Regions from separate parts of the Brevibacillus choshinensis genome, predicted to be linked through region 1. Evidence: riboswitches for the same ligand, from Rfam matches in the RefSeq annotation. Region 1 holds a riboswitch; the other holds the start of a gene.
What was found. A riboswitch is a leader RNA that binds a small molecule or an ion and turns the genes downstream of it on or off. The one in region 1 is predicted to bind cyclic di-AMP.
Positions count from the first base shown of each region.

Region 2: linked by a shared signal. The riboswitch ahead of ehuB (ectoine/hydroxyectoine ABC transporter substrate-binding protein EhuB) and the one ahead of JNE38_RS02580 (3D domain-containing protein) in region 1 are both predicted to bind cyclic di-AMP.

Region 1 is NZ_CP069127.1:467,400-471,308, reverse strand. Features, by position in the region: gene JNE38_RS02585 (homocysteine synthase) at 74-1,375, shown strand; gene JNE38_RS02580 (3D domain-containing protein) at 1,464-2,048, opposite strand; cyclic di-AMP (ydaO/yuaA leader) riboswitch at 2,052-2,207, opposite strand; gene JNE38_RS30490 (PLP-dependent transferase) at 2,421-2,612, shown strand; gene JNE38_RS02570 (TasA family protein) at 2,746-3,369, opposite strand; gene JNE38_RS02565 (signal peptidase I) at 3,472-3,909, opposite strand, start outside.
Region 2 is NZ_CP069127.1:4,901,858-4,905,766, forward strand. Features, by position in the region: gene ehuD (ectoine/hydroxyectoine ABC transporter permease subunit EhuD) at 1-483, opposite strand, end outside; gene ehuC (ectoine/hydroxyectoine ABC transporter permease subunit EhuC) at 487-1,143, opposite strand; gene ehuB (ectoine/hydroxyectoine ABC transporter substrate-binding protein EhuB) at 1,171-2,082, opposite strand; cyclic di-AMP (ydaO/yuaA leader) riboswitch at 2,297-2,430, opposite strand; gene JNE38_RS24560 (CapA family protein) at 2,742-3,797, opposite strand.

The DNA of each region.
Region 1 (3,909 bases):
GCTTCTTCTACTCAGAGGATAGCTCCGTTTTTTTATACCTTATCATACCCACAGAAAAAAAGGAGAGATGGTCATGTCTGATCAGCAACAATGGAAGCCGGAAACGATTGCCGTACACGGAGGGCAGGAGCCCGATCCCGCAACAGGTTCACGCGCGGTTCCGATCTATCAAACGACCTCCTACGTCTTCCGCGATACCGATCATGCGGCAGATTTGTTCGCGCTCAAAGAAATGGGCAACATTTATACGCGCATCATGAATCCTACACAGGACGTATTTGAAAAACGGGTCGCTCTGCTCGAAGGCGGCGTCGGTGCGCTGGCAACCGCTTCTGGTCAGGCAGCCATCACTTTCTCCATTCTCAACATCGCTGGGGCTGGCGATGAAGTCATTGCATCCAGCAGCCTTTACGGGGGCACCTACAACCTTTTCGCCCACACTCTTCCGCGCCTTGGCATCAAGGTCCATTTCGTCGACCATTCCAATCCGGAAAACTTCCGGGCATACATCAATGAGAATACCAAAGCCTTTTTCTGCGAAACGATCGGAAATCCGCGCATTGACGTAGCTGATCTGCAAGCCATTGCGGACATTGCTCATGAGAATGGCGTTCCTCTGATCGTCGACAATACGTTTGCCACCCCGATCCTGTGCCGTCCTTTCGAACACGGTGCAGACATCGTCGTCCACTCCACGACCAAATTCATCGGTGGACACGGCACAGCCATCGGCGGAATCATCGTAGACTCTGGCAAGTTTGACTGGAACAACGGCAAGTTCCCTGGCCTGACTACCCCGGATCCAAGCTACCACGGTGTCGTTTACACCGAAGCTGTCGGACCGCTCGCTTACATCATCAAAGCGCGCGTCCAGCTTCAGCGAGACATCGGGGCTGCCGTAGCTCCTTTCAACTCCTTCTTGTTCCTGCAAGGGCTGGAGACCCTGCATCTGCGCATGGAGCGTCATAGCCAAAACGCTCTGGCAGTCGCACAGTATCTCGCTTCCCATCCTGCTGTCGAATGGGTCAGCTACCCTGGACTCGAGGGCGACGCGAATCATGAGCTGGCACAGAAATACTTGCCTCAAGGCGCTGGCGCTATCCTCACCTTTGGCATCCGCGGCGGCTTGAACGAAGGGAAAAAGCTGATCGAATCCGTGAAGCTGTTCTCCCACCTGGCTAACGTGGGAGACTCCAAGTCATTGGTCATCCATCCTGCGAGCACCACTCACCAACAGATGAACGAGGAAGAACAGGCAGCAGCGGGGGTTACCCCAGGGTTGATCCGTCTGTCGATCGGCACGGAGTCGATAGCGGATATCATTGGGGATTTGGAGCAGGCGTTGAAAGCGGCGGTAAAGCAGGTCACGGCATAGTTCAAACAAAAGAAGCGCAAAAAGGGCCTTCTGCAGAAATGCAGGAGGCCCTTTCGATCATTTTCAGGTTATTACCGCTCGAACAAAACTACTTCAACACATAAATTTGAACGTTTTGCATGCCGAAATCGCTTGCATCATGACCAGGCACATAAATGTCCACGCGCGCGTCTTTGATCCCACCACCGATGTCGGTTGCTTTCGCGATCATACCGTTCGCAGGAAGCGCGCCATGCTTGTACCCTGTGATGTATACAGTGGAACCAAGTGGGATCACATCTGGATCGACTGCGATCGTACCCACTTTGAGCGGGTTTCCTAAGTAATCCACCCCTGCCCATCCGCCGTTTTCCTTCGCGGATCCTGTATAGGCGGTCGCCACAGCTTTGATTATTTTGCTGTAAGGACGAGTTGGACCTGAAGCTGTCTTCACTTGTTTGGCAACTGGCAGCTGGATCGTCTGCCCCGGTTGCAGGTTCTGTGAATCTACTCCGGGATTAGCCTGTAGAATCGATGCCAAAGGCACATTATGCTGTTTGGAAATTTTGTAGAAGGTGTCGTCTGCTTTAATCTGGTAGGTAGAGGAAGCAGCGAATGCCGGTGTTGAGATCACTGCCAAGCAGAAACCTAACGCCATCATTACAAATGATTTTGCCCTGAAACGTTTTTTCATTATTGATCTCCTTTCAACTGCCTGCGAGGTTAGTTGTCGGATTCGGGTTGAGGAGTCAACCCTGCGCATGTGCGCTTCACCCCAATCGCAAACGGAAAGAATTTGCGAAGAAAATCGTCCCCCGCACTTCACTAGCAGAAGTTTTGGCTTCCCAAAAAATTACCACATTCGTTTGACGGGGGTAAATGGCAAAATATTGGTAACCCTGACATCCCATTCGCTAATGGAATGGAGACTCTAGTTTCCCCATCAGGCAGTGAAATACCTGCGATTATAGTTCAGGCGCCATTCTCACTTGACTTACTTTTGGTATATAATGTCGGCGTAAATGAAGGCAAGATACTGATCGAATCCCCATGACTTTTCTCTCATCTGGCAAATGTCAGAAATTCCAAATCGCTGGTCACTCATCCTACGAGTAAGCAGATGTCAGAGGAGAAGCAGGAAACTGCGTCGATTACCCCGGGGTTGATCCGTTTCTCGATTGGGACCGAAACGATTGGTGATATTATCGGGGATTTGAGGTATGCGTTAAAGGTGGCTGTGGCTCAGTCTGGCGTGTAAACTTTTAGGAATGCTAAGTCCAATAGAAAAATAGATTTAAAAAGGTATGAACTTATCCCACCTCTTTTTCGTTTAATAACAAAAGAAGCCCACTCTCTAAAGAGTAGGGCTTCATTCAAGAACTGATTTAATACTATTTTTCTGTTCCGGAAGTTTGTTTGCCTTCCAGCTTGAATTTGATATTCACACCATCACCTTGGAATCGGTTTTGGTCTGCATTATCATCTACGAATTTGATACCAATGAAGATCCGGTCTTCTCCATTTGGTTTCAAGTTAGACAATTTAGTGCCCAAGCTAGAAACATCTACTTGATTAAGCTCTTTAAACTCTTTCAATGTTTTTCCTTGATTTGGGAAGAGAGGATTGATGATTATTTGGTCATCAAAAGGAGTAGCTGTATTATCGTCACTTGCGAGGAAATATACCTTCAAATTTTTAGCTAAATCATCTGCATCCAACTGGTTACTCCCAACGTCATTGATTGTATAATCTAAGCCCATCAATACTTTGTTAATATCCAAGGACCCTTTGTTCTGTACTTGGAAGGTCTTAACTGCCCAGTCACCTGGTTTCATATTGCTTACTTGAAATACACCTTGTGCCGGTTGAGTACCTATCGCCATTGTACCAGCGGCAAACGTATTATTTGCAACCTCAGTTGTTGCGTTGAACCATGCGAAAGTTCCTCCGCCAATCAGTGCTGCTCCCAGACCCACAGATGCCAATGTTACTGCAAATTGTTTTTTCAAGCTCATTCTCAGTTCCCCCTAAAGGAATAATTTTTTTATGATGACTTGAAGCCTGATACCAGAATTGAGTCTGTTACCAGCCCCCAAGGTATCACCGGTTGAGGTGATTTATGCTTGTGACTTTGTTGCCGTATTGGAGTCCTCGTTTTTGATCATTTTGAGCAACTTCCAAACTTGGCTTACGATCAGATAAACACCAGGTATTCCTAAGAGGAACAGCATCCCTGTGCCAGATTTGGCAAACTCGATGAAAAATCCAATATACGGAATGGAGTACTGTACTTTTCCAATGAAACGATCTGATGTTACTGGAGATGTGTCTTTTCCGTCATTTGCATCGCCCTTGGTTATTAGTTGATCATCCTTGATTTCGACGACACGATGTGTAATCGTTCTGCCTTCAGGATCCTTAAAAGTGATGATGTCGTTGGTCTGCACTTCTTTGAAGTCAACCGGGCCAACAGCAACTATGCTACCAGTGTCAAATGTTGGAGACATAGATCCGCTTAGAACCACCATGAGTTGGTTACCAAACAGCATAGTTTT
Region 2 (3,909 bases), 1.7 Mb from region 1:
AATCGGAGTTTCCTTGAACATGACGAGCAAATAGTTGCCCAGCACGGGAACGATCGGGCGGATGGCTTGTGGTAAAATAACTCGCGACCACGTCTTAGCCCTGGAAAAATTGAGTGCCTTCGCTGCTTCCCATTGACCTTTCGGGATGGCATCAATTCCGGAGCGGTACACCTCAGAGAGGTAGGCGCTGTAGTGAATCCCCAATCCGAGTACCCCTGCCGCAAACGGCCCGAGCGAGATTCCGATCGCTGGAAGTCCGTAAAAAATGAAGTACAGCTGCACCAGGAGCGGGGTGCTGCGTATGAATTCCACGATGCAGGCAGACAGGAACGACAGCCATTTCTGCTTGACTCTGCGTCCAAATGCGAGCAGCAGCCCCCCAATAAGGGCGATGGCGAACCCGGCGATGGTCGCGAGAATGGTCGTTTGAATCGCTGCTGCGATCTGGGGGAGTATCTCCCACGTAAAGGACCAACTCCACATGGCTTACACCCTCCCTATCGATGCGCGGCGCTCCAGCCACCGCATGGCGAGCGTCAAAGGATAGGCCATCAAGAAATACATCACCAGCATAAGACCGAATATTTGAAATGTTCTGGATGAATCAAACGTGCGCAGGAGCATTCCCTGGAATGTCAAATCAGCCAGTGTGATCAAGGAAAGTAGGGAGGTCCCCTTCAACAGCTCTACCATTAGATTTCCGAACGAAGGAAGCATCATGACGGTTGCTTGCGGCAAGATGATCCGTCTCATGCGCTGCCAAGGCGACATGTTCAAGGCAATCGATGCTTCCATCTGTCCCTTTGGAACGGCAAGAATGGCGCTTCTGACCACTTCCGAACCGTAGGCTCCATAGTTGAGACCTAGTGCAATCACTCCCGCAAGGATCGGGGAAAGCTCTATGCCCAGCAGGGGCAGCGCGAAAAACAGCCAAAACATCTGTACCAAGAGAGACGTCCCCCGGAAGATTTCCACATAAGCGCTGATGATCCCGCGAACCCAAAACCATTTGGAAAGCCTGCAAAAGCCGGCTGCAAATGAGACGGTGAAGGCGACCAGCACCGAGAGTGCCGTCACTTGCAAGGTCGTCGCCGCTCCTTTGAGCAAAAAAGGAATCAGCTGCATAGTCTCACTCATGTTCATCCCTTCCTTTCGTCGAAGCAGCGCCCATCATTGCTTTGACAGCCCTTCAGCCGTCATCTCGGCAGGCAGCTCCTGCTCGGTAAAGCCAAACGGCTCCAGGACCTTCAGCAGCTCTCCCGATTCTTTGAGCTTTTGCAGCTCCTCATTGAACGCTTTGACAAACGCTTCATCTTCTTTGCGGAAGGCTGCCGCTCCGTAGCCGCGAATGCTTTTCCCGTCAATCTCGGGCTGGGTGAAATCCATGACCCTCTCCACATTGCTGTCATTGGCACTCTCCAGAACTGCTTGCAGGGACGGGCCCGTCATCGTGATGGCATCTGCACGTCCCGCTTGCAGCGCTGCTATCGCCGATGGCTGATCTGGCACCAGGACCAGCTGCTCTTGCTTCACTCCCGATTTCTCCAGGTACTCCATCTCGATCGCGCCGCTCATGACCGCGATTCTAGCATTTGGGTTCAAGGCGATGTCCTTGTAGCTGCGCAATTGGAGCGGGTTTCCTTTCTTCACCGCGAGCGCTTCCCCGATGCTGTATTCCGGATTGGCAAACGCCACTTCCTTGGCGCGGGCCGGTGTGATGTACATGCCTGCCGTAATGATGTCAAAGCGCTTTGCTTTCAGCCCTGGGATCAGGGACCCGAACTCAGTCAGTACGCCGTTCATTTCGTTTATCCCCATTTTGGAGAGGACGACGCGTGCGACCTCTACCGCTTCTCCGGTCAATTTTCCGTCCGGAGTGGCATAGGCGTACGGTTTTTCGTTGGCGAAGCCCACCGTGACAAAGCCTTGTTTCTTCACTTTTTCCAATGTGCTCTCCGCTGATTGGGTCTGCTCATTGCCCGCGACGGACCGGGCTTGCTGTCCAAAGCCGCATCCTGCGACAAGCAAAAGGCACGACAGTACGGCTGTCCATCCCCATCTCATGAAGCTTTTCTTGTTCATGCTTCCTTCCCCTTTCACATCCCATGTATAGAAAAAGCCAGCGCAACACCTTCCATGATACGGGAGGGCCATCCCCACATGGAAAAGCAAATGCGCCGGCTGTTTTCTCGCTGGAAGGCATGTCAAACAAGCTGTGCACAAGGGATTTTTCCCAATAGGAACTACGCGCTCCCAGTGTGTACAAGACATGCGCTCTCTAGCAATTGAGGTTTTGGAATAATCTGCTTTAGCCGACGAGGTTAGCTGACGGGTAGGATGGCAGTGTGCATCCCTTCTGTGCATCACAGAATTAACCCCTAACGTGGTTCCCCCGCTTCCGTAAAAGACGGAACTAGGCCCCTATTTGATTGGGAGGTGTTCGTTGATCTCCTCTCATGATTCCGTTATGGTTAACACGCGTTTCATGTTATCATGCCTCTCCTTTTGACACATCCTTGATAATTCCGTATATTCGCTCTTCTGGTCCACTCAGGCTCTGTTAACCGTAATTACCAGACATCTCCAAAAAATTCCGTCCATATCCTACCATGTCCACTCTGACTAAAAAGGTTCACGCTATGTCGGTTCACCAGAAAATTTGGCGACGCAAAGCCTTTTGCAGTACAAAAAAAGATCATCTGGCCGCGGTGTCGACCGGATGATCCTGCTCGCTATGTTTTCTATTTGGTTGGGGAAGCGACCGTTTTGACTGCATTTCCTTCTTCATCAAACTTCATTTGATAGGATAACTGGTTCAATTTGCCGATCATCCGTTTCCGGTTCGCCGCATCCATCGGGACCGGCTGTCCGTTCACGATTTTGACCGGGATCACTTTGGAGGTGGTTTCCTTTTCCCCAAAGGTCAGCTCCACCATCATTGCTTCTCTTCCTTTGGGATTGTAAGAGGTGGTAAAGACGAAGTTGCCTACGCTGTAGTAGATCGGCACCCCTTTGTAGAGCTCCATTCCCATCACCGAATGGCTATGGGAGCCGACCACCGCATCTACCCCGCTGTCAATGAGCTTCCGAGCCATTTCCCGCGCATACGGCTCCGGATTATCCTTGTATTCGAGATTCCAGTGCATCACGGCGATGGTAATATCAGACTGTGCCACTGCTTTTTTGACGTAGGTGAGCATCGGCTCATACGAATAAGCATGGGCGAGTCCTGGCTTGTTTTTTCCAGCAAACCATTGCCGATTGGGCAGTACATGGCTCAACCCTATGACGGCAACACGCTTTCCGTTGATGGTTCGGATGTCCGGGGCGAATGCCTCCTCCTCGTTTTTCCCTGCACCTACATAGCCAAGCTGAACCTTTTTCAAATGGTCCATGGTATCGAATAACGCGTCCATGCCGTAGTCCAAGGAATGGTTATTGGCCAGATTGACGACATCAAAGCCGGCGTTCACCAATCCTTGCAGAGTTTGGGGCTTGGATCGGTATGTATATTCCTTTTTCGCTGCCTGGCCGCGGGTGCTGACAGACGTCTCCAGATTGCCGATGGTCAGATCCGCCTGCTTCAGAAAGTCTACCGTCTTTTGAAACGGGTAATCCACGCCATGGAGCCCGATTTGGTTTCCGACGCTCTTGTCCAGCATGATATCTCCCACAAAAGCGATACGAATCCTGCTTTCCTCTGCCGCAGATACGCCATGCGATCCCGCCGCACTGCCTGCGATCAATAGCATCGCAGCGGCTATTGCCGTCCCAATCTTCCACCGTCCGATTTTCATGCACCTCTCTCCTCACGCTTCTACGCCCATTCTAGTTGCTGCTGGGTGTGAAGCCTGTTGAAGCCTGTCCGGAGCAGAGGAACATTTCCCGTGAAAAATCGACGTTTTGTGA